4 regions of the Streptomyces sp. NPDC088817 genome follow, and region 4 is predicted to be linked to each of the others. Evidence: riboswitches for the same ligand, from Rfam matches in the RefSeq annotation. Region 4 holds a riboswitch; each other region holds the start of a gene.
What was found. A riboswitch is a leader RNA that binds a small molecule or an ion and turns the genes downstream of it on or off. The one in region 4 is predicted to bind cyclic di-AMP.
Positions count from the first base shown of each region.

Region 1 (7,376 bases), on a different contig from region 4:
GTGCCTTCCTCGGCCGTGCCGTGCGGTTCCTGGTGGACGCCGGGGTGCGCCAGTTCATCGACCTCGGCTCCGGGATCCCCACCCAGGGCAATGTGCACGAGGTCGCCCAGGCCGCCAGTCCCGGCGCCAAGGTGGTGTACGTCGACAACGACCCGGTCGCGGTCGCGCACAGCGAGGCCCTGCTCGCCGACAACCCGGATGCGGCGATCGTGGCCGCCGACATCCGTGATCCCGCGGGGATACTCTCCGCGCCGCAGGTGCGCAAGCTCATCGACTTCGACGAGCCCGTCGCCGTCCTGATGATCACGATCCTGCACTTCGTCACCCCGCAGGAGGACCCCGGCGGGATCGTGGCCGCCTTCCGGGACGCGCTGCCCGCGGGCAGCTGGCTGGCCCTGACCCACGCCACGGACGAGGACCGCCCGGACACGGCGGCGGCGGTCGGGCAGCTGTACCGGGACCGGGCGACCTCGCCGGTCACGGCACGCTCCCACGACGAGATCGAGTCCCTCTTCCACGGCTTCGACCTGGCGCAGCCGGGGCTGGTCTACGTCCCGCTGTGGCGCCCGGACCGGGAGGAGGAGGTCCCGGAGGACCCGTCCCAGTTCTGGGTGTACGCCGGGGTGGGCCGCAAGGACGTGTGAACGCCGGGCGGGGAGGTCCGGGTGAGGCCGTGGCGGTCACCCGGACCTCCCCGCCCGTGACGGCTCAGGCCGGCCGTATCGCGCTGTGGATGGCCTGCGGGCCCGCGAAGAAGATCGACTCCTCCTGTATCGATGCACCCGGACTCGGGGCGTGGATCATGGTGCCGTTGCCCGTGTACAGGCCCACGTGGCTGACCTCGCCGTAGAAGAAGATCAGATCCCCCGGCTGCAGTGCGGCGAGCTCGATCGCCGCGCCGGAGCCGGCCTGTTCATGGGTGGTACGGGGCAGGGCCACGTCCGAGGCCCGCCAGGCGGCCTGGGTCAGGCTCGAGCAGTCGTAGGAGCCCGGACCGGTGGCTCCCCACACGCAGGGCTTGCCGATCTGCGCGCGGGCGAAGGCCAGTGCCTTGGCGGCCTTCCGCTCATAGGCGGAGGCCGGGCTCTCGGCTACGGCGGGGCCGGGGGCGGCTCCCGCCCCGCCCGCCGCTCCAGGAACGCCCGCGGAGCCAGGGACCCCCGCCTGGCTGGCGTCGAAGAGCGAGTTGCCGTCCAGCGGCGGGGTCGTGTCGAAGAGTCCGGTGGCGTGCTGCTGCCACTGCGCCGCCTCCGGCTGAGGCGCGGGCGCGGCGGGCGGCGGCGTGCTCTGCCGCGCGGCGTGCCGGGCCAGCATCTCGCCGGCCTGGGCGAGCTTGTTCCGCATCCGCTCCTTGGGGGCCCGCCGCACCCCGACGGCCTGCCGACGCCGCCCTGCCCCGCCCTCGTTCGCGAACGGCGCGACGGGCCCGGCGGGCGGCGCCCCCACATCCTGGCTCCCAGCCTCCACGGCCCCACCGGAGAACGCGCCCAGGCTGCCGACGGAGGGCGCCGCCTGCAGGGCGCCGGCGAGAGGGGCCTGCATGGCTCCGCCCGGTGGCGGCTGCATGGCGCGGTCGGGGAGCACGGTCATGGCACCGGTGGTCGGGGCTTCCATGGCCCCTGTGGGGGGCGCGCCCAGGCCCCCGGTGGGGGGCGGCTGCATGGTGGGGTTGGGGAGCACCCCCATGGTGCCGGTGGCGGGCGCGCCGCCGGTGGGCGGTGCCTGCATGGAGCGGTTCGGCAGCACCCCCATGGTGCCGGTCGACGGCGCTTCCATGGCTGTTGGCGGGAGCACCCCCGTGGTTCCGTCCTGAAGCACCCCCATGGTCCCGGTGGGCGGTGGCTGCATGGTGCGGTGGGGGAGTACGGCCATGGCGCCGGTCGTCGCGGCTTCCACGACGCCGGTGGCGGGCGCGCCGGTGGTCATGTTCGGGAGCGCGCTCAGGCTGCCGGTGGGGGGTGCCTGCATGGTGGGGTTGGGGAGCACCCCCATGGTGCCGGTCGCCGGCTGCATGACGCCGTCGGGAAGCGCGCCCATGGCGCCGGTGGGCGGCTGCATGAGGGCATTGGGCAGCACCCCCATGGTGCCGGTGGCGGGCGCGCCGCCGGTTGCGTTCGGGAGCGTGCCCAGGCTGCCGGTCGACGGCGGCTGCATGGTGCGGTGGGGGAGCACTCCCACGGTGCCGGTGGTCGGGGCCTCCATGGTGCCGGTGGTTGTGTTCGGGAGCGCGTTCATGGTGCCTGTGGGGGGCGGCTGCATGGAGCGGTTGGAGAGTGCCCCCATGGTGCCGGTGGCCGGCTGTACGGCCGCGCCCATGGTGCCGGTGGGTGGTTGCATGGGGCGGGCGGTCAGTTCCGGTACGGGTGAGGCGGCGGCGGGCAGCTCCGGGGTGGTCCGGGCCGCGGCCGGCAGTTCGGGGGCCGGGGCCGCCGGGCCGGCGGGCAGCTCCGGCCGAGGTGCCCGGCCCGCTTCGAGGGCGAGCCCCTCGCGGGCATCCGCCGGACGCCCGCCCCGCGCCGCGGCGGGGGAGTCGGCCGGTTTCGGCATACGGTCCGGCGGCAGAACCGCCGGTGCGATCGGCCCCAACTGGGCGCGCCCCGCGTCGAACCACTTCCGGGTCACCCGGTCCACCGCCGGATCGGAGCCCCCGGAACGGCCCCAGTCGGCCGAACCCCGTCGCGTACGAGCGATGTTGTTCATCGCCCGCGTGGCGTTGAAGTTCCCCGTGGCGTTCTCCGCCCGGTCGTAGAGGCTGCTGATCCGCTGCTGGACCTCGGCGCGGCTCGGCCTGTCCTCGCTCGGTCGTTCCGGCGTCAAGAAGGACGCACCCCTCCCATGGGCCGCCTACCGGTTCAGCTCTCGGCATCGGGCGGACGTTCTGTGGAAGGCGTGCCCCGCGGCCCTTGTCCCGAGGGACAGTTGGGCCGCTTCACCCCGAGGTTGGTCGGTTCCCCGGCTCCGGCCGCTGCGGGTGCGTACCGGACTCGGCGGAGGTCGCACGATCCGACGCGACTCGCCGGAGGCAATCGTGCGGCCTGATCGTCAACTTAGCGAACATGTGTACCCGGTGTGAAGATTGAAGTGCGGAATGTCCGATACGTATTCGTGACCTTCCCGTGAGCTGCCTCACGTCCGGACGCCGAAGGCCGGGGAGTGCCCCCTGGAGGGCGGCGCGCACGCAGGCGCGGTGTCAGGCTGGAGGCATGCAGGAGTCGTACGAATCCAGGGACGCCGGGTCCGGCGGGCGGCGGCCGGAGGCGGCGCGGGTGCTGGTCGTCGAGGACGACACCACGGTCGCCGAGATCGTCTCCGGCTACCTGGACCGCGCGGGCCACGTCGTCGACCGCGCCGCGGACGGTCCGGCCGCGCTCGCCCGGGCCGCCGCCCACTGGCCGGACCTGGTCGTGCTCGACCTGATGCTGCCCGGCATGGACGGCCTGGAGGTGTGCCGCCGGATACGCGGGCGGGGCCCGGTGCCGGTCATCATGCTCACGGCCCGCGGCGACGAGGAGGACCGCATCCTGGGTCTGGAGGTCGGCGCCGACGACTACGTCACCAAGCCGTTCAGCTCCCGCGAACTCGTCCTGCGGGTGGAGTCGGTGCTGCGGCGCACCCGCCCCGCGACCGCGCCGCCACCGCTCGCAGCCGCCGGACTCGCCCTGGACCCGGCAGGCCGCCGCGCCACCAGGAACGGTACCGAACTCGCGCTCACCCTCCGCGAGTTCGACCTGCTTGCCTTCTTCCTGCGCCACCCCGGCAGGGTGTTCGGCCGCGAGGACCTGATGCGGGAGGTGTGGGGCTGGGACTTCGGCGACCTGTCCACGGTCACCGTCCACGTCCGGCGGCTGCGCGGCAAGGTCGAGGACGACCCGGCCCGGCCCCGCCTCATCCAGACCGTGTGGGGTGTCGGCTACCGCTTCGACCCCACCGGACACGAGGGGAGTTGACGGTGCGCGAGCCCCTGTTCATCGCCCTGTACGCCTTCCTCGGCGCCGCCGTGGCCGGACTGGCCGGGGCGGGCGCGCTGCGGCTGATCCGGCGGCGCTCGCTGACGGCCTCGCTCGCCGTGGTCGCCGCCGTGGCGGTGGGCGCGATGCTGGCCGGCACCCTGGCCGTGGCCCAGGCGATGTTCCTGTCCCCGCACGACCTGTCCGTCGTCACCACCGTGGTGGCGATGGCGGCGGTGGTGTCCCTGGCCACCGCGCTGCTCCTGGGCCGCTGGGTCGTGGCCCGCAGCCGCGAGCTCGCCCGCGCGGCCCGCGCGCTCGGCGACGGCGGCGACTTCGCCGCGCCCCACGGCCCGGCGACCGCCGAATTGGAGTATCTGAGCCGCGAGTTGGCGGCCACCAGCGCCCGGCTCGCCGAGTCCAGGGAGCGGGAGCGCGCCCTGGAGTCCTCCCGCCGGGAACTCGTCGCCTGGATCTCCCACGACCTGCGCACCCCGCTCGCCGGACTGCGGGCCATGTCCGAGGCGCTGGAGGACGGGGTGGCCGCCGACCCGGACCGCTACCTGCGGCAGATCCGCACCGAGGTGGAGCACCTCGACGCCATGGTGGGCGACCTGTTCGAGCTGTCCCGCATCCACGCCGGCTCCCTCGCCCTCACCCGCTCCCGGATCTCCGTGTACGACCTGGTCGGCGACGCGCTCGCCGGGGCGGATCCGCTGGCGAAGGAACTCGGCGTCCGTCTCGTGGCCGGCCACGTCGAGCCGGTGCCGGTCGAGGTGGACGCCGAGGAGATGAACCGCGTACTGGGCAACCTGCTGGTCAACGCGATCCGCCGCACCCCCGCCGACGGCACGGTCGCGGTCGCCGCCGCACGCGCCCCCGGCGGTGTCGTCCTGTCCGTCACGGACGGCTGCGGCGGCATCCCCGAGGCGGACCTCGCGCGCGTCTTCGACACCGGCTGGCGCGGCACCCACTCCCGCACACCGCCCGCGGGAGCCGGCCTGGGCCTGGCCATCGTCCGCGGCATCGTCGAGGCGCACCAGGGCCGGGCCGCCGTACGCAACATCCCGGGCGGCTGCCGCTTCGAGATGACCCTGCCGGCCCCCGAGCGCTGACCCCACCGGCGGGCGTGAGGCGCTCCCGCTCCCCGCCGTGCCACCGTGGCACCCTGGCCCCATGTGCGGTCGCTACGTCTCCACCCGAGGTCCGCAGGACCTGGTCCGGCACTTCCGGGTCACCGAGTGGCGCCCCGAGGAGGCGCTCGCGCCGAACTGGAACGTCGCCCCGACCGACGAGGTGTGGGCCGTCCTCGAACGGGCCCCGCGCGAGGACCGCACCCCGGCCGCCGTCCGCAGGGAGCTGCGGCCGCTGCGGTGGGGGCTGGTCCCGTCCTGGGCGAAGGACGTGAAGGCGGGCGCCCGGATGATCAACGCCCGAGTGGAGACCGTGCACGAGAAGCCGGCCTTCCGCCGCGCCTTCGTCAGGCACCGCTGCCTGCTGCCCGCCGACGGCTTCTACGAATGGCAGCAGATCAAGTCCCCCGACACCGGCAGGACCCGCAAGCAGCCCTACTACATCAGCCCCGAGAACGGTGAGCTGATGGCGCTCGCCGGCCTGTACGCGTACTGGCGCGACCCGCACGTGGCACGGGACGACGACCCCGCCGCCTGGCTGACCACGTGCACCGTCATCACCACCGAGGCCACCGACGAGGCCGGCCGCGTCCACCCCCGGATGCCGCTGGCCCTCACCCCGGACCACTACGACGCCTGGCTCGACCCCCGCCATCAGGACCCCGGCGAACTGCGGGCGCTGCTGAGTCCCCCGGCGGGCGGCAGGCTCGGCGCCCGGCCCGTCTCCCCGGCCGTCAACAACGTGCGCAACAACGGCCCCGAACTGCTGGAGGAGACGACGCCGTGACGGGCCGGACCACCCCGGTCCACCCGCGCGGCACCGCGCGCCGTACGGGCACCCGTTCCCCCCGATGCCCCCGATGACCGCCCACCCGGCCGAACTGCACCCCGGCCCCCGCCCGCCCTGACCTTACGGTGCTCAAGAGGGCTCAGGAGGTTCGAGAGGAGCCCAGGACGAAGGGGAGACGCGGTGGCTGCTGCGGGTGCTCCGGCGGGCGGGCCGGGCCGCGGGCCCCGGCCGGTCCGCCGCGTGTCCGGCAGCCGCCCGGCGGGCTCCGTACGCCTCCCGCCGCACGCCCGGACCGTTCCGGTGGCCCAGAGGGCCGAGAGCACCGTCCCCTGGCTGCGGGTCGCCGCCGCCTACGCCTGGCGCCTCATCCTCGTCGGCATCGTCGTCTACGGCGTCTTCACCGTCCTCGGCCGCTTCCAGCTCATCGCCGTGGCCCTGTTCCTCGGCCTGGTCATCACCACGATCCTGCGGCCCCTCACCGACCTGCTGAACCGCTTCCTGCCCAGGGCGCTGTGCGTCGCCGTCGCCCTGGTGGGCAGCATCCTGTTCCTGTCCGCCCTGCTGGCTTTCGTCGGCAACACGGTGGCGGGGGAGTCGGCGAAGCTCGCGGGCGAGTTCGGCGGCGGCATCCACAGGATCGAGGAGTGGCTCCAGCGCCCGCCGTTCCGGCTCAGCCGGGGCAAACTGGCCGACCTGCAGAAGCAGATCCTGGCCTACCTGTCCGCCCACCGCGCCGGGCTCCTCAGCAGCGCGCTCAGCGGCTTCGGCAGGCTCGTCGAACTGGTCACCGGCGGTGCCCTCGCGGTCTTCTCCTCCGTCTTCTTCATCCACTCCGGCGAGAAGCTCTGGCGGTGGGCGCGCGACCAGCTCCTGCCCGGCCGGGCCCGGCCGGTGTGGGACCGGGCCGGGTACGCCGCCTGGCGGACGTTCGCCGGATACACGCGCGGCATCATCATCGTGGCGGCCACCAACGCCGCCCTCGTCGGAATCGTCCTGTCGGTGCTGCGCGTACCGCTCGCGCTGCCGCTGACGCTGCTGGTGTTCTTCGCGACGTTCGTGCCGCTCGTGGGCTCACCGGTCGCGCTGGCCGTGGCCACGGTGGTCGCCCTCGCGGCGCGTGGCCCGCTCACCGCGCTGGCCGTGCTCGCCCTCATCGTCGTCATCGGCCAGCTCGAAGGACACGTCCTGCACCCTGTGGTCATGAGCTGGGCGGTGCGCCTGCACCCGCTCGTCGTCGGCGTCTCCGTCATCGCGGGCGGCATCGTCGCGGGCGTGGTCGGCGCCGTGGTGGCCGTACCGTTCGTCTCCGTCACCTGGGCGGTGCTGCGCGCACTGTGGCCCGCCCCGCCCTGACGTCCCGCCCCCGTTTCCGCCACGGGGGCTTTTCGGCCCTGGCAGGAGGGGCACGCGTCCGTGGTACGACCCCCGAGCGGAGGAACGGTGCCGTCATGGCCGAGTACGAACGTTCACGCACGATGCCCGCTCTGCCCGAGCAGGTCTTCGAGC
Region 1 covers NZ_JBIVJN010000009.1:246,248-253,623, reverse strand. The annotation lists gene ACIP4X_RS19395 (SAM-dependent methyltransferase) at 1-644, shown strand, start outside; gene ACIP4X_RS19390 (NlpC/P60 family protein) at 709-2,817, opposite strand; cyclic di-AMP (ydaO/yuaA leader) riboswitch at 2,826-3,000, opposite strand; gene ACIP4X_RS19385 (response regulator transcription factor) at 3,204-3,947, shown strand; gene ACIP4X_RS19380 (sensor histidine kinase) at 3,950-5,062, shown strand; gene ACIP4X_RS19375 (SOS response-associated peptidase) at 5,124-5,867, shown strand; gene ACIP4X_RS19370 (AI-2E family transporter) at 6,111-7,223, shown strand; gene ACIP4X_RS19365 (SRPBCC family protein) at 7,319-7,376, shown strand, end outside.
Region 1: another riboswitch for cyclic di-AMP. It lies ahead of ACIP4X_RS19390 (NlpC/P60 family protein); the one in region 4 lies ahead of ACIP4X_RS27385 (M23 family metallopeptidase).

Region 2 (7,376 bases), on a different contig from region 4:
CACCGCGTCGCACATCTGCAGCAGCGCGGCCTTCGCCTCGCACTTCCGCAGCGGTGCCAGCGCGGCCCGCGCCTCCTTGGCGTAGCGCACGGCGTCCCGGCGGGCCTGCTCCAGCGCCGGGTGCGCGCGCAGCGCCGTCAGCGCCTCCGCGAGCCGCGCGTCGTCGGTCAGGTCGGAGTCCAGCAGCTCGCACAGCGCGATGTCCTCGGGCAGCCCCAGCCGGGCCGACCGCTCGCGCAGCCGCAGCACCGGCAGCGTGGCGATGCCCTCGCGCAGATCGGTGCCGGGGGTCTTGCCCGACTCGCGCGAGTCGGAGGCGATGTCCAGGACGTCGTCCGCGAGCTGGAAGGCGACGCCCAGCCGCTCGCCGTACTGGGTCAGCACGTCCACGACGTTCTCGTCGGCGCCGGACATCATCGCGCCGAACCGGCACGACACCGCCACCAGCGATCCGGTCTTGCCGCCCAGCACGTCCAGGTAGTGGTCGACCGGGTCCCGGCCGTCCTGCGGGCCCGCCGTCTCCAGGATCTGACCGGTGACCAGCCGTTCGAACGCCAGGGCCTGTACCCGGACGGCCTCCGGGCCGAGGTCGGCGAGGATCTGCGAGGCACGGGCGAACAGGAAGTCGCCGGTCAGGACCGCGACCGAGTTGCCCCAGCGGGTGTTGGCGCTGGCCACCCCGCGGCGCACGGCGGCCTCGTCCATCACGTCGTCGTGGTACAGCGTGGCCAGATGGGTCAGCTCCACCACCACGGCCGACGGCACGACCCCCGGCGCGTACGGGTCACCGAACTGGGACGCGAGCATCACGAGCAGCGGCCGGAACCGCTTCCCGCCCGCCCTGACGAGGTGCTGCGCGGCCCCCGTGATGAACGGGACCTCGCTCTTGGTGGCTTCGAGCAGCCCTTCCTCGACAGCCGCCAATCCGGCCTGGACATCGGCTTCGAGAGCCTGGTCCCGCACGCTCAGCCCGAATGGCCCGACGACGGTCACGAGGGGTCTCCTGTCTGCTGGTGTCTGGTGGGATTTACACGGTTTGTCGATAGGTCGCTGCCCTCACTCAAGTCAGCGTATCCGGTCACGTTTCGATCACCGATATCGCCCACCTATACGGGCCAGGCCGCATCACCCGACGTGACCACGGTCACGCGTCCGCCACATGGCCCATCCCCGCTCACACCCGAAGTCCGATTCACCCCTATTGGGGTTTCAATTCTCTTTAGCGGTAATTGCGCTTCGGGTGCGCAAACCGTGAGTTGGGTCACTATGCCCTCTCTTCGCACCACCTCTCGCAGTCCTTCACATTCCCTTTACGGACAACGGAGTTGACCCTTGGCGGACGCAAAGGATCAAGTACCACATACACCCCCGACCAAGGTCAAATAGGGCGAGTGTGATTCCGCCACTTGTTCGGGACATGTGCTCTCGCATACGTTCCCGGCCATCGGGCGGACGCCGAATCCTGCCGCCGCCCGTAATCCCAACGACCGAATGAACCACGGCAGGAGCGGGGGACCCAGGTAAGCCGCCGGGCCGGGCTCGTACGTCCTACGTCGTACGCCGCACCGGAACGGCTCGGGGTGAAGCCGCGCCCTTCACGGCGCGGCCGGGCACCTCCCCGCCCGAACCCGACAGCTCACCTCGCAGGCGACGGAGAGGAATTCCCCCATGCCTGCAAACGGTCAGCGCCGCTCTTCCCGCACCGCCCGCCTCGTCCGCACCCTCGCCGCCACCGGCACGGGCGCAGCCGTCCTCGCCGTGCCGCTGCTCGGCGCGACGACGGCCTCCGCGGCGACCCCGGCCACCGTCCACACGGCCGCGAGCTTCGGCTACCCGAACAACCTCGACGGCTGGATCCGCGCCTCCCTGGCCGTCATGGCACAGAAGGGCATCCCGGGCTCCTACAACGGGATCCACCGCAACGTCATCCGCGAGTCCTCCGGCAACCCGCGCGCCATCAACCTCTGGGACTCCAACGCCAAGAAGGGCATACCCTCCAAGGGTCTGCTCCAGGTCATCGACCCGACCTTCCGGGCCTACCACGTGAACGGGACGTCCTGGGACATCTACGACCCGATCGCCAACATCACGGCCGCCTGCAACTACGCGGCCAAGCGGTACGGCTCCATCGACAACGTCCACGGCGCCTACTGACCGGACCGCGGCGGGCCCACACCGGCCGGTGCCCCGGCACTAGACAAACAGTCGTTCGAGGACGACGGCGATGCCGTCGTCCTCGTTCGACGTCGTGACCTCGTCGGCCACCGCCTTCAGCTCGGGGTGGGCGTTGGCCATGGCGACCCCCCGGGCGGCCCACTGGAACATCGGGATGTCGTTGGGCATGTCGCCGAAGGCGAGGGCGTGCTCACGGCCGAGGCCCAGGTGTTCGGCGGCGAGTGCCAGTCCGGTCGCCTTGGTGATGCCGCACGGCTGGAGCTCCACGGTCCCGGGTCCCGACATGGTGACCGTGGCGAGGGACCCCACCACACCGCGGGCCGCCGCCGCCAGCTCGTCGTCGGACAGCACCGGGTGACGCAGCAGCACCTTGCTGATGGGCGCGTGCCACAGGTCGTCGCGCCGTTCGACCCGTACGGCCGGCAGCGACGGGTGCGGCATGCGGTACCCCGGCTCGATGAGCGTGACCCCGTCGGCCCCGTCCTGGTCGACCGCGGCGTACACCTCCCCCACCTCGGCCTCGATCTTGCCGAGCGCGGTCTCGGCCAGCTCCCGGTCCAGGGTGACCGACCACAGCAGACGGTCGCCGCCGGCGTCGTAGAGCTGTGCGCCCTGACCGCACACCGCGAGTCCCGTGGTGCCGAGGACGCCGAGCAGTTCCCTTACTCTCGGCGCCGGCCGTCCGGTCACCACGAGGTGCCGGGCACCGGCGGCCGCCGCCTTCGCGAGCGCGGTGAGGGACCGTTCGGACACGGTGTCGTCGCCGCGCAGCAGCGTTCCGTCCAGGTCGGTGGCGATGAGGGTGTATGCGAGGGCGGCCATGATCAGAGAATACGGATGCCCCGGCCCGCCGACTCGACCGGAGCGTGCTTCTCGTTCGGACCGGTTCCTCCTCAACCGGTCGTGCCGCCGCGCCGGTTGGTCCGCCACAGCTGATAGAGGTGCCGGGCGCCCGGCCGCACGAAGCGCGCGAGCATCGTCACGAACGGCAGCGGATCGTCCCCCGCGAGCCAGGCCAGCTCCGTGCCGCTCGCCCTCGCCGGCGCGTGCGGTGTGGTGTAGCCGCTGCGGCGGTAGGCGAGGAGGGCGGGCAGGTCGATGTTCTCCACGACATACCGGTGTCCGGTGCGCTGCTCGCCCTCCGGGACGGGGCGCCCGGTCAGGTCGAGGTGCATGGCGCGGACGACGTCCACGCCCGAGCCGCTCTCGAAGAGCCGGAACTGCGCGCCCATGCGCGGATTGAAGTCGAGGAGCTTGTACTGCCCGTCGCGCCGGTCGAAACGCAGGTCGAGGTCGACGATGCCGGTGAAGCCGATCTGCTTGATGAACCGGGCGGCGAGGTCGGCGAGTTCCGGGTTGTCGACGACGTACGCGTTCGCCGTCATGCCCGCGTGCGGCGGCCAGGAGCGGACCTTGACGCCGGTGAACATCGCGAGCGGGTTCGAGCTCCGGTCGAAGTAGGCGTGCACGATCCAGTCCTCGGCCTCCTCCCGCGGCAGGTACTCCTGGAGGATCACGCCTGGCCGCTCGCCCCAGTCGCGGGCCAGGGCCAGCAGGCCCTCGCGGCTGTTGATCCTCGTCGTGCCGTTCACCGCGGGGCTGCTGCGCCGCACGAACGCCTCGCGGTTCTTGGCCACCACCGGGAAGCGGGTCTTCTCGGCGAACGCCACGACGTCCTCGTACGACTGCGGGAAGGCGGCCCCGGGGCTCGGGATGCCGTGCTCCACGCACAGTTCGTGCAGGCCCTGCTTGCTGGCCAGGCGGCGCGGCAGGCCGGGGGCGACGGGCGGGAAGAGAAAGGGGCCCTGGAGCACCTCCTGGTGCTCGGCGATCAGGACCGCGGCCTCCTCGTCGGTGGGCACCAGGACGGCGGGCCGGCCGATGCGGCGGCCGATCCGCAGCAGACCCTCCACCAGACGGTCGGCGCTCTCCGTGCCCCTGGTCGGCCAGACGAACGCGCGTTTGAGATAACGGGAGGAGGCCGCCGGTGTGTAGGCGTCCTCAGTGATCGCGTACATGGGCACGCCCAGACGGCCCAGGCTGCGGATCGCGCCCACCCCGCCGTGGTGCAGCGGGTAGTCGCCGAACTTCACGATCAGGCCCGGCACCTCGCGGTCGGCCCGGAAAGGCACACTGACGGCATTCCTGGCCACGGGTCCCCCCACGTGTCCCCCATTGAGCGGACCCACCCCGTCCGCGTCCCCAGAGGACGCTAAGCCGGAATTGCCCCCTCCCACAAGGCCAATTCGGACATTGCAAACTCTTTAGACACTGCCCAAGACATGGGATGCCCCCGTAACGTGTGGCCCGACCACATGGCATTTCGGAAAGGAAGGCAGCACCCCATGCCCCCCTTCGAGGTCCCCGAGGGCGACCCCTTCGGTCCGCACAACCTTCCCTACGGCGTCTTCTCCCGCGCCGGGTCGCCGGAGAGGACCGTGGGCGTCCGGCTCGGCGACCACGTGCTCGACGCGGGGGCGGCGGCGCGGGCGCTCGGTTCGCCCTACGCCGACCTGCTCGCGCGGCCGAGCCTCGACCCGCTGCTGGCCGCGGGCCGCACCGCGTGGTCCGACGTGCGGCGCGCGCTGACGTCGTGGGTCACGGTGCCGGCGCACCAGGAGACCGTCGCGCCCTTCCTGCACCCGCTGTCCTCGGTGACCCTGCACCTCCCCTTCGAGGTGGCGGACTACGTCGACTTCTACGCCTCGGAGAACCACGCCCGGAACGTGGGGCAGATCTTCCGCCCGGACGCCGAGGACTCGCTGACCCCCAACTGGAAGCACCTGCCCATCGGTTACCACGGCCGCTCCGGCACAGTGGTGGTCTCCGGCACGGACGTGGTGCGCCCGTCGGGCCAGCGGAAGGCGCCCACGGACCCCGCGCCGGTGTTCGGCCCCTCGGTCCGGCTGGACATCGAGGCGGAGGTCGGCTTCGTGGTGGGCGCGCCCTCGCGGATGGGGCAGCCGGTCGCGCTCGGCGACTTCCGCGAGCACGTCTTCGGGCTGTGCCTGCTGAACGACTGGTCGGCGCGCGACATCCAGGCCTGGGAGTACGTCCCGCTCGGGCCGTTCCTCGGCAAGTCCTTCGCCACGTCGGTGTCGGCGTGGATCACTCCGCTGGACGCGCTGGAGGAGGCACGGGTCGCCCCGCCGCGGCGGACGCACCCGCTGCTGCCCTACCTCGACGACTCCGCCGAGGAGCCCGGCGGTTACGACCTGCGGATCTCCGTCGCGATCAACGGCCACGTGGTGTCCGAGCCGCCCTTCTCCACCATGTACTGGACGGCCGCGCAGCAGCTCGCCCACATGACGGTCAACGGCGCCTCCCTGCGCACGGGCGACCTGTACGGCTCGGGCACGGTGAGCGGACCGTCCGAGCGCGAACGCGGCTCGCTCCTCGAACTGACCTGGAACGGCCGCGAGCCGCTGGAACTCCCGGACGGCAAGCGGGCGTTCCTGGAGGACGGCGACGTGGTGACGCTCTCGGCCTGGGCGCCGGGCGCGGACGGCGCACGGGTGGGGCTCGGAGAGGTGACGGGCCGGGTCGTGTCGGGCTGAACCAAGGCCCTGCGGTCCTTGCCCCGCGGGGATTTGATGGTCGTGGACCCCTGACTCCCGGTCCCGCGGCCGTCATACTGGCGGCAGGCCGTGCGCGCCCGGCGCGCCGGCCGGCCGCACAGCACGCTTCACCGCACGACCCCGCACCCGCCCACCTCCCACGAGGATCCGGAGTCCGAGGCATGACCGCCTGCCTGCTCCTGCTGAGCGCCGTCGCCCTGACGCTCGCCGTGCCGGTCCCCCGCGTGCTGGCCCGGGCGGGGTGGCCCGAACGGGAGCCCGTCGTCGCGCTGTGGGTGTGGCAGTGCCTGGTCGCCACCGTCCTGCTGTGCTGCCTCGCGGGGCTGGTGCTGGGCACCGCGGCCGTCTTCGGCACCGTTCACGACCAGGTCTTCGCCCCCGCGCCGCCGGCCGTGACGGCCGCCTACGACCTGTCGGTGGCACCGGTCTGGGCGGCCGGTCTCACCCTGCTGCTGGCGGGCGGCGCCGCCTGGACCACCGCGATGCTCGCCCGCGAGTTCGTCGAGGCCCGCCGTCGGCGCGGCCTGGCCCGCGCGCACCTGCGCGAGCGCGCCCCCGAACTGCCCGCGGGCCTCCCGGCGGCCCGCGGACCGCTGCTGGTGCTGGAGGACGAGTACCCCGACGCCTGGTGGATGCCCGGTCACCCTCCCCAGCTCGTCGTCACCACCGGCGCCCTGCACCGGCTCACCGGCCACCAGCTCGACGCCGTCCTCGCCCATGAGCGGGGCCACGCCCGCGCCCACCACGACTGGCTGCTGCATCTGTCGGCCGCGCTGGAGGCCGGCTTCCCGCACATCCCGCTGTTCACGCACTTCTGCGAGCAGAACCACCGCCTGGTCGAACTGGCCGCCGACGACACGGCCTCCCGCCGCCACGGCCACCTCACCACGGCCCTCGCCCTGATCGAGCTCAACCAGCACCGCGGGGTGCTGTCCTGCGCGTCCAGCAACCGGCTGCTGAGCGAGCGGGTGGACCGCCTGCTGGAGCCCCCGCCGCGGCTGGACCGCAGGCGCCGGGCGCTGACCACGGCGGTGGCGGCCCTGGTGCCCCTGCTCCCGCTCCTGATCACGTTCGCCCCGGGCCTGACGGCACTGGGCTGAGCGGCGGACCCGTCGCCGTGACCGGCGCGGCGGGCTCCCGGCGGCTACACCCAGTCGTCCGATTCCGGCTCGGTCAGGTCCTCCCACGGATCCGGCTCGCCCGTGCCGGCCGTTCCTGAGCCGGCTGTTCCTGAGCCGGCCGTCCCCGTCCCGGCCGCCGAGTCGCCGGACGGTCCGGCCAGCGACTCCAGTACGGCGAGCACGCCCTCGCCGTACGTCGCCAGTTTCTTCTCGCCGACGCCGCCGACCGTGCCGAGCTGTGCCACGGACGTCGGCCGCAGCGCGACGATCTCCCGGAGGGTGGCGTCGTGGAAGATGACGTACGCCGGGACACCCTGCTCGCGGGCCTGTTCGGCGCGCCAGGCGCGCAGGGCCTCGAAGGCGGGCAGCAGCTCATCGGGCAGCTCGGCCGCCGCCGCCCTGGGCTTGCGGTCGTCCCGGGCGCCCGTACCCCGCGAGGCGGCGGCCGGCTTCTTCGGCTCCTTGCGCAGCGGCACCTCCCGCTCGCCGCGCAGCACCGACG
Region 2 covers NZ_JBIVJN010000004.1:348,344-355,719, forward strand. The annotation lists gene ACIP4X_RS10160 (polyprenyl synthetase family protein) at 1-993, opposite strand, end outside; cyclic di-AMP (ydaO/yuaA leader) riboswitch at 1,476-1,663, shown strand; gene ACIP4X_RS10165 (transglycosylase SLT domain-containing protein) at 1,669-2,154, shown strand; gene ACIP4X_RS10170 (HAD family hydrolase) at 2,194-2,997, opposite strand; gene ACIP4X_RS10175 (ATP-grasp domain-containing protein) at 3,069-4,307, opposite strand; gene fahA (fumarylacetoacetase) at 4,521-5,732, shown strand; gene ACIP4X_RS10185 (M56 family metallopeptidase) at 5,915-6,853, shown strand; gene recQ (DNA helicase RecQ) at 6,898-7,376, opposite strand, start outside.
Region 2: another riboswitch for cyclic di-AMP. It lies ahead of ACIP4X_RS10165 (transglycosylase SLT domain-containing protein); the one in region 4 lies ahead of ACIP4X_RS27385 (M23 family metallopeptidase).

Region 3 (7,376 bases), on a different contig from region 4:
GTCGAACACCAGGAGCACGTCGTGCGCGTCGCACACCTCGCGCAGCACCTTCAGATAGGCGGGGGAGTGGAAGCGCATCCCGCCCGCGCCCTGCACCACCGGTTCGACGATCACGGCGGCCAGTTCACCGGCGTGCCGTTCGACCATCTCGCGCAGATGGACGGCGTACGCCTCCTCGTACTCGGCCGGCGGAGCGTCCGCGAAGACCTGACGGGGCAGCACACCGGTCCACAGCTCGTGCATCCCGCCCTCGGGGTCGCACACGGACATCGGCTGCCAGGTGTCCCCGTGGTAGCCGCCCCGCCAGGTCAGCAGCCGCCGCTTGTCCGGGCGGCCGAGCGAGCGCCAGTACTGCAGGCACATCTTGACCGCGACCTCGACCGACACCGAACCGGAGTCGGCGAGGAACACATGCTCCAGTCCCTCCGGCGACATGTCGACCAGGAGCTTCGCCAGCCGGACGGCGGGCTCGTGCGTGAGCCCGCCGAACATCACGTGGCTCATCCGCTCCAGCTGCTCCCGCGCGGCCTCGTTCAGCACCGGGTGGTTGTAGCCGTGGATCGCCGCCCACCACGACGACATGCCGTCGACCAGTTCGCCCGAGCCGTCCGCGAGCCTCAGCCGGACCCCGCTCGCCGACTCCACGACGAGCGGTTCCTGGCGGCCGGGCATAGGTCCGTACGGGTGCCACACGTGCCGCCGGTCGAGCTCCAGCAACTCGGGCACGCCCAGGCCGGGCGTGTCGCGCGGTTCAGGCATTGGGCGCGAGGTCCGTTCCGGCGCCCCGGCGGCGTACGGCGACCAGGTCGGTACGCGGCTCGCTGCCGGCCGCGGCCGCCGGTACCGGCGCCGATTCCGTTGCCGGCGCTTCGGCCGGTGCCGCGGCGGAACCGCAGACCCCGCCACCCTGGTGCGACCCGCACCCCGGCTCCTCGTCCGATCCGCAGCCCGAGCCTCCGTGGGACCCGCACCCGGCGCCGTCGTGCGACCCGCACGCGCCCCCGGCCGCCGCCCGGTGCTCGGGCAGCGTCACCTGGTCGGCGCCCTCCACCTCGAACCCGGCGTCCGCGATCATCTCCAGGTCGGCCCTGCCCGCCTGGCCCTCGCTGGTCAGGTAGTCGCCGAGGAAGATCGAGTTGGCCAGGTGCAGCGCGAGGGGCTGCATGGTGCGCAGGTGCACCTCGCGGCCGCCCGCGATCCGCACCTCTACGTCCGGGCAGACGAACCGGACCATCGCCAGGATCCGCAGGCAGCGCTGCGGGGTCAGGTTCCACTCCTTGGCGAGCGGAGTGCCCTCGAACGGGATCAGGAAGTTCACCGGAACGGAGTCCGGGTCCAGCTCGCGCAGCGAGAAGACCACGTCGACCAGGTCCTCGTCGCTCTCGCCCATCCCCGCGATGAGCCCCGAGCAGGCGGAAAGACCGGCCGCGTGCGCCTTGTGCACTGTGTCCACCCGGTCGGCGTAGGTGTGGGTGGTGGTGATGCCGCCGTACGTCGCCTCGGAGGTGTTGAGGTTGTGGTTGTAGGCGTCGGCCCCGGCCTCGCGCAGCCGTTCGGCCTGGCCGTCGGAGAGCAGACCGAGGCAGGCGCACACCTCGACGCCCTCGTTCTGCTCCTTGATCGCCTTGATGGTGTCGGAGACCCGGTCCACGTCACGGTCGGTCGGACCGCGCCCGCTGGCCACCAGGCAGACCCGCTTGGCGCCGCCCGCCAGTCCGGCCGCGGCGGCCTCGGAGGCCTGGTCGGGCTTGAGCCAGGTGTACTTGAGGATGTCGGCCTTCGAACCGAGCCGCTGGGAGCAGTAGGAGCAGTCCTCGGGGCACAGGCCCGACTTGAGGTTGACGAGATAGTTGAGTTTCACCCGCCGGCCGAACCAGTGGCGGCGCACCTTCCCGGCCGCGGCCACCACATCCAGCAGGTCGTCGTCCGAGGTGGCCAGCACGGCCAGAGCTTCCCCGCGGGTCGGCGACTCGCGCCGAAGCCCCTTGTCCACCAGCGTGTTCAGCAGGTCCATGGGAGCGATCCTGTCCTACGGCCCGGTCCCCGGCCAAGGAGACTCCGCACAACGACGGACACATCGACATGTGGGTATGGCCACATGAGGGACGGCCGGGCTTGCCGCTAGGGTCTGTGCACTGTCTGCGCATGCCCCGGAGGAACCATGGCGTTCGGCTGGATCGACGAGCAGGCGGACGCACGCCGCCGGGCCGGACTCGTAAGGACCCTGCGGCCCCGCCCCGCCGACTCGCCGCTGCTCGACCTCGCGGGCAACGACTACCTGGGGCTCGCCCGCCACCCGGAGGTGACCGAGGGGGCCGCGGCCGCGGCACGCACCTGGGGCGGCGGCTCGACCGGTTCCAGGCTCGTCACCGGCACCACCGAACTGCACGCCGAACTGGAGCGTGAACTGTCCGGTTTCTGCGGTTTCGAGGCGGCGCTGGTCTTCTCCTCCGGATACGCCGCGAACCTGGCCGCGGTCACCGCGCTCGCGCCGCACGGCTCGCTCGTCGTCTCCGACGCGGGCAACCACGCCTCGCTCATCGACGGCTGCCGGCTGGCCCGGGGCACGACACAGGTCGTCGCGCACGCCGACCCGGACGCCGTGCGCAAGGCGCTCGGCACGCACGAGGGCCCGGCCGTGCTCGTCTCGGACACGGTGTTCTCGGTCGACGGCGACGCGGCCCCGCTGGCCGAGTTCGCCGCGGTGTGCCGGGAGCGCGGCGCGGGACTCCTCGCCGACGACGCCCACGGGCTGGGCGTCCTGGGCGCCGGAGGCCGCGGTGCCGCGCACGCGGCCGGACTGGCGGGCGCCGACGACGTGGTCGTCACGGCCACGCTGTCGAAGTCGCTCGGCAGCCAGGGCGGAGTCGTCCTCGGGCCCGCGCGGGTGATCGACCACCTCGTCAACGCGGCCCGGACGTTCATCTTCGACACCGGCCTCGCGCCCGCCGCCGCGGGAGCCGCCCTGGCGGCGCTGCGACTGCTGCGCCGCGAACCGGAGCGGGCGGCACGCGCGCGTGCGGTGGCGGCCGAACTCCACGCACGCCTGACCGCCGCGGGCCTGGAGGCGGTACGTCCGGACGCCGCGGTGGTCTCGGTGCGCGCGCCGTCCCCGGAGCGGGCCGTGCGATGGGCGGCCGACTGCCGGGCGTCAGGCCTCGCCGTGGGCTGCTTCCGTCCTCCTTCCGTGCCCGACGGCATCTCTCGGCTGAGGCTGACCGCCCGCGCGGACCTCTCCGGGGCGCAGATCGAACGCGCTGTACGGGTGATCGGTGGGACGCGGCCATGAGTCGGCGTGACACGGCCGCGCGTCACCGTGGGCGGATGTGACCGGATGGTGCGTCAGACGAGGTGAGCCGCGGCCGTGAAGCGGGCCCAGCTCGCGGGGGAGAAGAGCAGCGCCGGGCCGGCCGGGGCCTTGGAGTCGCGCACGGCGAGCAGTCCGGACCACGGTCCCGCGGCGGGCCGGGCCGTCTCGACGCAGTTGTTGGCTCCCGTGCTCCAGCTGCTGCGCAGCCAGCGCACGTTGTGCAGATCGGTGCTGGAAGATACGTGCCGAGGCAGAGCGGACATGGTGCCTCCTCAGGCGGTACGCGGTGGTGCGCCGTCAGTGTCCTGGCGTATCCCGGCGATGAAGTCCAACGAGTCCTCGGGCGAGAGGGCGTGGATCCGCAGGGTGTCGAAGGCCTCCGTGTAGGCCTCTAGGTCTTCTTTCCGCTCGAGATGGAAGCTACTCGTCAGGTGGTCGAGAACCACCACGTTCAGATCAGAGGTGTTCGAAAACGAGAAGATTACGAAAGGCCCGGTGACGCCGATGTGCGCGCCGGCGGCGAACGGCAGCACCTGGAGCCGTACCTGGGGCAGCCGGGCCGCCTCCGTCAGCCGCTCCAGCTGCCGCCGCATGATCTCGGGGCCGCCCACCTCGCGGCGCAGCACCGCCTCGTCCAGCACCGCGTCCAGCTCCAGCGGCGGTCGCGCCCGCAGCACGTCCTGGCGGGCCAGCCGCACCTCCACCAGCGCGTCCAGCCGGTCCTCGTCGAGCCCGTCCACGGCGGCCCGGGTGACCGCGCGGGCGTACTCGGGCGTCTGCAGCAGCCCGGGGACGACCGAGGTCTCCAGGGTGCGCATCCCGCTCGCCTGCGACTCCAGGCTGATGAAGTCCCGGTAGGTCGGCGGCAGCACGCCGCGGTAGGCGTGCCACCAGTGGTGCCGGCCGTCGCCGTCGTCCAGTCCCGCGAGGACCAGGAGCAGCTCGCGGAGCTGGGAGTCGTGGACCGCGTAGGCGTCCAGGAGCGAGCGCACATCGGCCGGTTTCACCCCACTGGTGCCGGTTTCGATGCGGCTGACCTTCGACTGGTGCCAGCCGACCAGGCGGGCCGCCTCACCGCTGGTGAGGCCCGCGCCGGTGCGCAGCGCGCGCAGTTCGGCGCCCAGCTTCCGGCGGCGCACCGCGGGACCGTGTTGCATGGATGACTCCCTCGCTCCCTCTGAACGCTCCACGCGACCCGCTTCACATACGGTCTTCCGTCGCAGAGTTCACCGCATCGAGCGACAGATATATGCATATCCCGGTGGATCGCCACCGAGAGCGGAGCACTGATGGCAGTCTGACGGCGAAGCACCAGTGCGGGACCGTACTCGAACCATCCGCTCAGTGTCGGACTCCGGCCCCGTGGGAAAGGGACGACGTCGCCATGGCAGACCATCTGGAAGCATCCGTCACTCTGCCGAGCGATCCCGCCTCGGTCTGCGTGGCCCGCGCCTATGTGGCCGGCACGCTCGCGGAGTGGGGCCTTCCGCCGGCCACGGACACCGCCGAGACGGTGCGGCTCATCGTCTCGGAACTCACCACCAACGCCGTACAGCACACTCTGGGGCAGTCACCCACCTTCACGGTGGACCTCGTCCTCGTGCGTGACGAACGGCTGTGCATCGGGGTCACCGACAGCCACCCCCGGTTCCCGAAACGACTGCCGGCCGCCGTCCAGCAGGACAACGGCCGGGGCATGGTGATCATCCGGTGGCTCACCGCCGAGTGCGGCGGCAGTCTGACCGTGCGGCCGACCCGGGAGGGCGGCAAGACGGTCTGCATCGAACTTCCGTGGACGGCTCCCGCCCGACCCGTGACGGCCGCGGGCCAGGAACCGTAGGAAGGTGCGGTGACGACGCCGCGGCGCCGCCACCGCCCCGCACGGCGGCCGGGTCAGCTGATCCGGCCGTACCAGACGCTCTTCGTCCAGATCTTCTGCAGCTTCACCACGTCCCCGGTCTTCGGGGCGTGCCAGATCTTGCCCGAGCCGGCGTAGATGCCGACGTGGTACACGTACGAGCCCGAGTGGAAGAACACCAGGTCCCCGGCCCGGCGGCTGCCCGCCGAGATGTGCCGGCTCCTGTTGTACTGCTGCTCGGCCGTGCGGGGCAGACTCTTGCCCGCCCTCTTGAACGAGTACAGCGTGAGGCCGGAGCAGTCGAACCTCCGCGGCCCCGTGGCACCCCACTGGTAGGGCGCCCCCTTCTTGGACGCGGCGATCTGCAGCGCCTTGGTCCCCATCGTCACGGCCGAGGCCTCGGAGGCCACGCCCGGCACCACGATCGAGCCGCCCACGGCGGCCAGGGTCAGTGCCGAGGCCGTGCCGGCCCGGGCCATCAGCGACGGGACACGATTGAGCGCAGTCATGCGCAACCCTTCGTCAGCCGCCTGTGAAGGATGACCTGTCGGATTCGGGCTGGCGAAGTTGCCCGGCCGCGTTGCCGCGGCTTCACCCCAAGGGCTGCTCGGGCCGGCCATGGTGTGACCGTTCCGGCGACCCGTCGTGCTTGGGTCCTCCACTCCTGCCGATCCACTCCTGTCGACCGGTCATCCGGGCGGCGGCAGGACTCGGCGTCCGCCCGGACCGCCCCGCCGTTGTGGCGGGGGCTTGTCGTCAGACAGGGATCTTCACCCACGGATGTCCGAAAATCCCAATGGAAGCGAGTGTTTGTGTTGTTACTCACCACGCGCCCGTTCGGGTGGACACCCTCGCGATCGAACGGATGCCCCCTCACCCGACGACCCCCGGACCAGCACCGGAAGGCCTTGTTCCGCCGTTCGGGGAGGCGTGTTGCGCAACTGTGGCGGTCCCGGAAGGGGAGCTGAACCTACACCGAAAGGCGGGCGGTCATTCGGGGACATTCCGTGCCGCGTGTCGTGGCGCGCCGCCTTCTGCGCCCGCCGCGCCCCTGGTGGTGGATGACGTCAACTTCCGCAGTTTGGCGGCGTGGTGAGGCGGATGGTGCGCGGCTCGCCGTCCGGCGCCGGCGGCGCGCAGGGCAGGGTGGGTGTCGCCTCCGGTTCGGTCCGGTGCGGAGCGCGTGAGTCGGCAATTGGGGACGATCCGGTCAACCACCCCATAATTCATGACTTCTGGCGCTTACGGTGCCGGGTGTCGCTCCAGGCCGCCCGTGCCTGCCGCGCGGGCCGGCCGCCGGGCTCCGCTCAGCGGGACACGCCGCGCCGCTTATCGGATTGGCAAAGAAGGTCAACGACCCCTGTTCTCAGGGACCTCACAGCCGCAAAGATCCCCGTACCCAATTCGCAACGACGTACGGGGAGGTCCCCCTTGAGGGACATGAGACCCAGGAACCGGGTGCTGGCGCTCGGTTCGGCCGGTGCGCTGGTCACGGCGACCCTGATAGCCGGCGCGGTGGCGACGCCCGCGGCGGGCGCGAACAACGGCCAGGGCCAGGACCGCGAGTCCCGCGGCGCGGCGATCGCCGCCGAGCGTGCCGCGAAGGCCGGCATCGACTGGCAGGACTGCCCCGCCGACTGGGGGCTGGCCAAGCCCATCCAGTGCGGTTACGTCTCGGTGCCGATCGACTACGCCGACCCCTACGGCAAGCAGATCAAGCTGGCCGTCGACCGCATCGGCAACACCGGCTCCAAGGAGGAGCGCCAGGGCGCCCTCGTCTACAACCCGGGTGGCCCCGGCGGTTCGGGCCTGCGCTTCCCGACCCGGGTCACCAACAAGAACGCCATCTGGGCCAACGTGGCGAAGGCCTACGACTTCGTCGGCTTCGACCCGCGCGGTGTCGGCCACTCGGCGCCTATCTCCTGCGCGGACCCGCAGAAGTTCGCCGAGGGCTCCAAGCTCGACCCGGTGCCGGACTCCGAGGCCGACAAGAGCATCCAGCGCAAGCTGGCCCGCGAGTACGCGCAGGGCTGCCTCCAGCGCACCGGCCGCGGCATGCTCCAGCAGATGACCACGCCGAACACCGTCCGCGACCTGGACGTCATCCGCGCCGCGCTCGGCGAGCAGAAGCTCAACTTCCTCGGCGTCTCCTACGGCACCTACCTCGGCGCCGTCTACGGCACGATGTTCCCGGGCCACGTGCGCCGG
Region 3 covers NZ_JBIVJN010000006.1:271,245-278,620, reverse strand. The annotation lists gene ACIP4X_RS13850 (adenosylmethionine--8-amino-7-oxononanoate transaminase) at 1-759, opposite strand, end outside; gene bioB (biotin synthase BioB) at 752-2,014, opposite strand; gene ACIP4X_RS13840 (8-amino-7-oxononanoate synthase) at 2,162-3,289, shown strand; gene ACIP4X_RS13835 (DUF397 domain-containing protein) at 3,343-3,573, opposite strand; gene ACIP4X_RS13830 (helix-turn-helix transcriptional regulator) at 3,583-4,467, opposite strand; gene ACIP4X_RS13825 (ATP-binding protein) at 4,695-5,150, shown strand; gene ACIP4X_RS13820 (C40 family peptidase) at 5,204-5,677, opposite strand; cyclic di-AMP (ydaO/yuaA leader) riboswitch at 5,681-5,894, opposite strand; gene ACIP4X_RS13815 (alpha/beta fold hydrolase) at 6,609-7,376, shown strand, end outside.
Region 3: another riboswitch for cyclic di-AMP. It lies ahead of ACIP4X_RS13820 (C40 family peptidase); the one in region 4 lies ahead of ACIP4X_RS27385 (M23 family metallopeptidase).

Region 4 (7,376 bases):
CGCCTCGGCCGAACTGACCCGGCTCGCGGGCTGGATGGCCTTCGACACCGGCCAACAGGAGGCCGCCCAGCGCTACTACATCCAGGCGCTGCGCCTGGCCCGCGCCGCCGCCGACGTACCCCTCGGGGGCTACGTCCTGGCGTCCATGTCCCTCCAGGCGACCTACCGCGGCTTCGGCGACGAGGGCGTCGACCTCGCGCAGGCGGCCCTGGAGCGCAACCGTGGCCTGGCCACCGCCCGCACCATGAGCTTCTTCCGGCTCGTCGAGGCACGCGCCCACGCGCGCGCGGGCGACGCCCAGGCGGCCGGCGCCGCCCTCAAGGCGGCCGAGGGCTGGCTGGAACGGTCCCGCGACGGGGACAACGACCCGTCCTGGCTCGGCTTCTACGGCTACGACCGGTTCGCCGCCGACGCCGCCGAGTGCTACCGGGACCTGAAGGCACCCCGCCAGGTCCGCCGCTTCACCGAGCAGGCGCTGTCGAAGCCGACGGAGGAGTTCGTCCGCTCCCACGGCCTCAGACTGGTCGTCTCGGCCGTCGCCGAACTGGAGTCCGGCAACCTGGACGCGGCCTGCGAGCAGGGCGTGCGGGCCGTGGAGGTGGCCGGGCGGATCTCCTCCGCGCGCACCACGGAGTACGTCAAGGACCTCCTGCACCGGTTGGAGCCCTACAGCGACGAGCCCCGCGTGGTCGAGCTGCGCGAACGGGCCCGCCCGCTGCTGATGACCACCGCCTGAGCCCGACCGCTCCCCGCGCGGCCGGACACCCCGGCCGCGCGGTTCCACCGCCTCGAGGGCATTGTCAGTGGCGCAGTGCACTATCGAGGCGGGAGGTGGAGCAGGTGCGGCCGGACATCGCTTACGACTGCGACGTGCTGGTGATCGGAGGTGGCATCGTCGGCCTGTCGACGGCGTACGCGATCACGCGCGCCGCGCCGGGCACCCGCGTGACCGTGCTGGAGAAGGAGCAGGGCCCGGCCCGGCACCAGACGGGACGCAACAGCGGGGTGATCCACAGCGGGATCTACTACCGGCCGGGCTCGCTGAAGGCACGGTACGCGGCGGGGGGCGCCGCCGAGATGGTCAAGTTCTGCGCGGAGTACGGCATCGCGCACGAGGCGACCGGCAAGCTGATCGTGGCGACCGGACGGGACGAGCTGCCGCGGCTGCACGCGCTGGTGCAGCGCGGCCGGGAGAACGGCATTCCGGTGCGCGAGCTGGGCCCGGCGCAGATCGAGGAGTACGAGCCGGAGGTCCGCGGACTGGCCGCGATCCACGTGGGGACGACGGGGATCTGCGACTTCACGGCGGTCGCCCGGCAGCTCGCGCGAGCCTCCGGCGCCCGGATCCGGTACGGGGCCCGGGTGGTGCGGGTGGACCGCCGTCCGGAGCTCGGGGTCGCCGTCCTGACCGGGAGCGGCGAGATCGTCCGCGCGCGCGTGATGGTCAACTGCGCGGGGCTGTACTGCGACGAGGTGGCACGGATGACCGGGGACGACCCGGGGGTGCGGATCGTGCCGTTCCGCGGGGAGTACTACGAGCTGGCGCGGCCGGAGCTGGTGCGGGGGCTGGTGTACCCGGTGCCCGATCCGGCGTTCCCGTTCCTCGGGGTGCATCTCACCCGCGGGGTCGACGGCGGTGTGCACATCGGGCCCAACGCGGTGCCCGCGCTGGCCCGCGAGGGCTACGGCTGGGGGACCGTACGGCCGCGGGAGCTGGCGGGCACGCTGGGCTGGCCCGGATCGTGGCGGATCGCCCGCCGGCACTGGCGGTACGGGGCCGGGGAGCTGCGGCGTTCGGTGTCGAGGGCCGCCTTCACCCGGGCGGTGCGCCGGCTCGTGCCCGCCGTGCGGGAGGACGACCTGGTGCCGGCCCCGGCCGGGGTGCGGGCGCAGGCCGTCCTGCGCGACGGCACGCTGGTGGACGACTTCCTGATCCGGGAGGGCGCCCGGACGGTGCACGTGCTCAACGCGCCCAGTCCCGCGGCGACCGCCTCGCTGCCGATCGGGCGCGAGGTGGCGAGGCGGGCCCTGGCCGTGCTGGCGGCGGCATGAAGGGCACGCCGGGCCCCGTCGGCCTTGACGACCGCTTCGTGCCGGTCCCCCGTAAAATCGTTCCCACTGTGACTGACTCGCTGAACACCCCCCAGGCTCCCGCTCCCGGCGAGCTGCCCCGGCACGAGCCCGGAGTGTCCCTGCGGCACACCCGGGCCAAGGGGGAGCCGCGTTTCCCCGACGGGCCCAGGGCCGATCCGGCCGGCTCGCACTTCGAGCGGCGGATCCGCAGCTTCCAGCCGCGCCGGAGCCGGGTGACCGCGGGCCAGGCGGACGCGTTGCAGCGGCTGTGGTCCACCTGGGGGCTGGACATCGACGGGCAGCGGGTGCTCGACCTCGCCGAGCTGTTCGGGAACACCCGCCCGGTGGTGCTGGAGATCGGCTTCGGCATGGGCGAGGCCACCGCCCGGATGGCGGCCGCCGACCCGGACACCAACATCCTCGCCGTCGACGTGCACACCCCCGGCCAGGGCAATCTGCTGAGCCTCGCCGACGGGCACGGACTCGGCAACGTCCGCGTCGGCAACGGCGACGCGATCATCCTGCTGCGCGAGATGCTCACCCCCGACAGCCTCGACGGGCTGCGCGTCTACTTCCCCGACCCCTGGCCGAAGAAGCGGCACCACAAGCGGCGGCTGATCCAGCCGGAGTTCCTGACGCTGGCCGCCACCCGGCTCAGGCCCGGGGCGCTCGTGCACTGCGCGACGGACTGGGAGCCGTACGCCGAGCAGATGCTCGACGTGCTGACGGCGCACCCGGACTTCGAGAACACCCGGCCCGACGGCGGTTTCGCGCCACGTCCCGGCTTCCGGCCGCTGACCCGTTTCGAGGGCCAGGGACTGGAGAAGGGCCATGTCGTGAACGATCTGCTGTTCCGCCGCGTACCCCGGCCGGAAGACCAGCAGCCTCAGTGACCTCGTGAGGGCCGATGCCGTGGCCACCTGCCCCCCGTACCCGACACCTCCCGGCGCTACCGGCGCTCCCGGCGGCACGTCCCGCCAGCCGCACTGGTGGCAGCGGCGATGGGTCAAGTACGGCGCCCTCGTCACCCTGCTCGCCCTCTCCGGGCTCGTCATCCTCGCCCTGGTGCGCCGGCAGACCGGCACCGAGGGCTTCCTCGTCGGGCTCGGGCTCGCGGTGCTGCCCGTACCGCTGCTGACGGCCGCCTTCCGCTGGCTGGACCGGGTCGAGCCGGGCCCCTGGCGGAACCTGGTGTTCGCGTTCGCCTGGGGCGCCTGCGCGGCGGCCCTGATCGCGATCGTCGCGAACAGTTTCGCCACGCACTGGATCGCCACGGCGACCGCCGACCCCGACGGCGCCGACACCCTGGGCGCGACGGTGATAGCGCCGGTCGTGGAGGAGTCCGCGAAGGCCGCCGCCGTCCTGCTGGTCTTCCTCTTCCGCAGACGTGACTTCACCGGCATCGTCGACGGGGTCGTCATCGCCGGCGTGACCGCGACCGGGTTCGCGTTCACCGAGAACATCCTCTACCTCGGCAACGCCTTCGGCGCCGACCAGCTCACCGGTGACCGTGGCATCGCCTCCGTCACCGCGGCGACCTTCTTCGTCCGCGTCATCATGTCGCCGTTCGCGCACCCGATGTTCACCGTGCTCACCGGCATCGGCTTCGGCATCGCCGCGATGTCCTCGGACCGCCGCCGGCTGCGGCGCCTGCTGCCGCCCCCGGCCGGACTGCTGCTCGCGATGGGCATGCACGCCCTGTGGAACGGCTCGGCGACCTTCGGCGAGTACGGCTTCTTCGCGGTCTACGCCGCCATCATGGTGCCCGCCTTCGGGCTGCTGACCTGGCTGGTCGTGTGGACCCGGCAGCGCGAGCTGAGGACCGTGCGCGAGGAACTGCCCGCGTACACGGCCGCGGGATGGCTCACCCCGGCCGAACCGTTCGCCCTGGCCTCCATGCGGGCGCGCCGACTGGCCCGCGACCACGCCCGGCGCCACCTCGGCAGGCAGGCGGCGCGGACGGTCGCCCGGTACGAGGCGTACGCGACCTCGCTGGCGTTCCTCCGGCACCGCGGGCGCCTTGGGCGGGCCGGTGCCGACTTTGCCGTACGGGAGCGGGAACTGCTGCACGAGCTGTGGCGCAGGCGGGAGGTGGCGCAGCCCGCGCTGGACCACGCGGCCAGGATGACGACGCCCACAGCCGCGCCCCCCTGGCCGGGGTACGCGGTGCACGGGGTCTACGGGATGCACGGGGTGCACGCGCAGTCGCTCGGGTACGGATCGTACGGACCGGCGACGCCGTATCCCTACGGTCCGGCGTACGGCTCGGCGACGCCCCACCCCTATGGCCCGGCGGTGCCGTATCCCTCGTACAACCCTTACCGGACCCCGTCGTAGGTACTCCCGGGGACGGGGGTCACGCCGACGCCCGCGTCAGCTTCCCGAGTTCGTCCGCGGTCTCCAGGTGCTTGGCCGCGCCCTGCGCCCGCGCGCTGTCCACCGTCGTACCGGGCCGGTACTTGCCGGTCAGGAACCCGGAGGCGAGCGCGAAGTAGGGGACGACGGCCAGGCCCGACCGTTCGGCGACGCTCCGCAGACCGTCTTCGTAGGTGTCGCGCGAGACCAGGTTGTAGTGCGGCTGGAGCGCCACGTACCGGGCGAGGCCCTCGCGCTCGGAGAAGTCCAGGGAGGCCCGGAGGCGCTCGGGCGAGATGTTGGAGGCGCCGATGTGCCGCACCTTGCCCGCCCCGACCAGTTCGTCGAGCGCGCCGATGATCTCCTCGACGGGGACTTCCGGCTTGTCGAAGTGCGTGTAGTACAGGTCGATGTGGTCCGTGCCCAGGCGCCTGAGGGAGGCGTCGGCCGCGGCCTTGATGTTGGCGGCGCTCAGCCCCAGGTGGTCGGGGTGCTGGCACGGCCTCGTCGGCGGTGGGACCGGTCCGTGTCCGTCAGGGGGTGAGGCCCCTGTCGCGCAGCCACGCCATCGGGTCGATCCCGGTGGACTGGCCGCCCGGGTGGACCTCCAGGTGGAGGTGGGGCCCGGTGACGTTGCCGGTGGCGCCCACGCGGCCGATCACGTCGCCCGTGCTGACCTGCTGGCCGACGCTGACGCTGATCGACGACTGGTGGCAGTACCAGAGCTCGGTGCCGTCGTCGAGGGTGAGGATCGTGCGGTAGCCGTAGGCGCCGGCCCAGCCGGCCTCGGTGACGGTGCCGGTGTGGATCGCCTTGAGCAGGGTGCCCGTGGGCGCGGCGAAGTCGAGGCCCGTGTGGTAGCCGGAGGACCACATGGAGCCGGCCTGGCCGAAGGTGGAGGTGAGCGTGTACGAGGAGGTCGGCAGCGTGTACTGCTTGGCCAGCTCGGCCAGCCGCGCCTCCTCGGCCTTCTGCGCGGCCTCCTCCTCCGCCTTCTTCTTCTTGGCGGCGGCCTCGGCCTCGGCCGTCTCCCGCGCCTTGGCGGCATCGGCGGCGGCCTTCTTGGCGGCGGCGGCCTGGGCGTCCGCCTGGGCCTTGGCCTCGATCTGCACCTGCTGCTGCTCGGCCTGCGCCATGATCCGGTTGCGCAGCACCTCGCCGGCGTCCGAGGTGCCCTCCTGCTGGGTCTCGGCGGCGGTCACGCCGATACCGCTGAGCGCGGTGGCCGAGCCCTCGGGGGCGGCGTCGGAGTTGTCGTCGAACAGGGAGCCCACGGAGGGCAGGTCGGGCAACGAGATGGACACCGGCGGCTTGGCGCTGTTGGCACTGGCCATGCCGCCCGCGCCGACGGCGGCGATGACGCCGACACCGAGAACGGTGGAGCTGCGGGCGAGCCCGCCGCCGCGCTGCTTGGCGACGCGGTGCCGGCCGCGCACGGGACGGAGGGACTCCGCGCTCGGGTTCCACTCCTCCCAGGGGCCCTCATCGGCGCTTCGGCTGTCGTAGCCGAAGGTCTCGCCGTGCTGGCGGCTCGACGCGAACGGGGCTTCCGGGGCAGGCGGGTTGGACGCCACGAAGGCGCACTCCTTTCCTTCCGTCTCGCCTACCGGGTTAGCTGACGGGTTCGGAGCGGGAAGGTCTCCTACGCGCGTAAACAAGCCGTGCTGACACGGAAGTTACGCTCGATTCACCCCAAAGTAGGTGGTTCCCCGGTTCCCTTGCGGGATTCGGCGTGCGCGCACGGAGCCGCCTCTTGTGACGGCTGGGACGACCGTGCTGCGTTATCGAACGTTAATAGACGCGAGCCCCTGATTCCAAGCCGTTCGGCTTGATCACTCAACCTTCCGGCCCGACCTTACGGTCCATGAGCACCGAAACTCGGGCGAGTCGACCGCACTTTCCGGAGGACTTGAGACGAGCGCCCGTGGATCCGTGAAAACACTCAGGGCCGGAATCCATGAATCGAATTCCGGCCCTGAGTCTTCAGTAGCGGGGACAGGATTTGAACCTGCGACCTCTGGGTTATGAGCCCAGCGAGCTACCGAGCTGCTCCACCCCGCGTCGTTGTGTCACCAGTATATGTCATCCGGAACGCCGCTCGCACCAACCCCTCAGCCGAGCAGATGCCGGTTGGGTTCCGTGGCCCTCTCCTCGAACTCCGGCACCACGACGACGACCGCGCCGCCGGCCGCCAGCACCCCGGTTCCGTCGGCGCCCTCGACGAACGTGTCCGGCTCCCGCCACGCCGTCACCACCCGCCGCACCCCGGCGTCCAGAATCAGCCGGGCGCACGGACGCGGCCGGGAGGCGCGGCGGGCGCACGGCTCCAGGCTGCTGTACACCGTGGCGTCCGGCAGCCGCGGATCCGCCGGGTCGACCTTGGCCAGCGCCGCCTCCTCCGCGTGCACGACCGGGTCGTCCCCCTCCCGCGAGTAACCGCGGGCGAGTTCGGTCCCGTCGGCGGCGACCACCACGGCGCCCACGCTGAACGCGGTCCGGGACGGCGGGCACTGGGCCGCCAGTTCGCAGGCGATCCGGAGCCAGTGCCGGTCCGCGGGAGCGGCGCGGCCGGCGGTGCCGGGGGCGGTGGGCTCGTAGCGCACGAGGACGACGTCCTCGATGGTCCGCGTCTCCACCAGCCGCAGCCGGCCGCCCTGGTAGGTCCCGGGCCCGAACAGCCGGGGCGCGTCGGGGTCCCCCACGAACAGCGGGGCGAGCACGAGCTGCACCTCGTCCGCGAGTTGCTGCCGCAGCAGCTGGGTGTGGACGGTCCCGCCGCCCTCGACCATGAGCCGGCGCACCCCGCGTACGTCGTGCAGGTGCTCGAGCAGTCGGGCCCAGTCGAGTTCGGCGCCCAGCGGCACGACGTCGGCGGCCAGGCCCGTGCGCCGCAGCCGCAGCGCGCCCTCGTCGGTCGTGTAGAGGACCTTCTCGCCGCCGGTGTGCCA
Region 4 covers NZ_JBIVJN010000016.1:206,772-214,147, reverse strand. The annotation lists gene ACIP4X_RS27410 (MFS transporter) at 1-736, shown strand, start outside; gene lhgO (L-2-hydroxyglutarate oxidase) at 832-2,052, shown strand; gene trmB (tRNA (guanosine(46)-N7)-methyltransferase TrmB) at 2,121-2,966, shown strand; gene ACIP4X_RS27395 (PrsW family glutamic-type intramembrane protease) at 2,986-4,410, shown strand; partial or broken gene ACIP4X_RS27390 (aldo/keto reductase) at 4,469-4,936, opposite strand; gene ACIP4X_RS27385 (M23 family metallopeptidase) at 4,962-6,002, opposite strand; cyclic di-AMP (ydaO/yuaA leader) riboswitch at 6,014-6,171, opposite strand; tRNA gene ACIP4X_RS27380 (tRNA-Met) at 6,416-6,489, opposite strand; gene ACIP4X_RS27375 (dihydrofolate reductase family protein) at 6,540-7,376, opposite strand, start outside.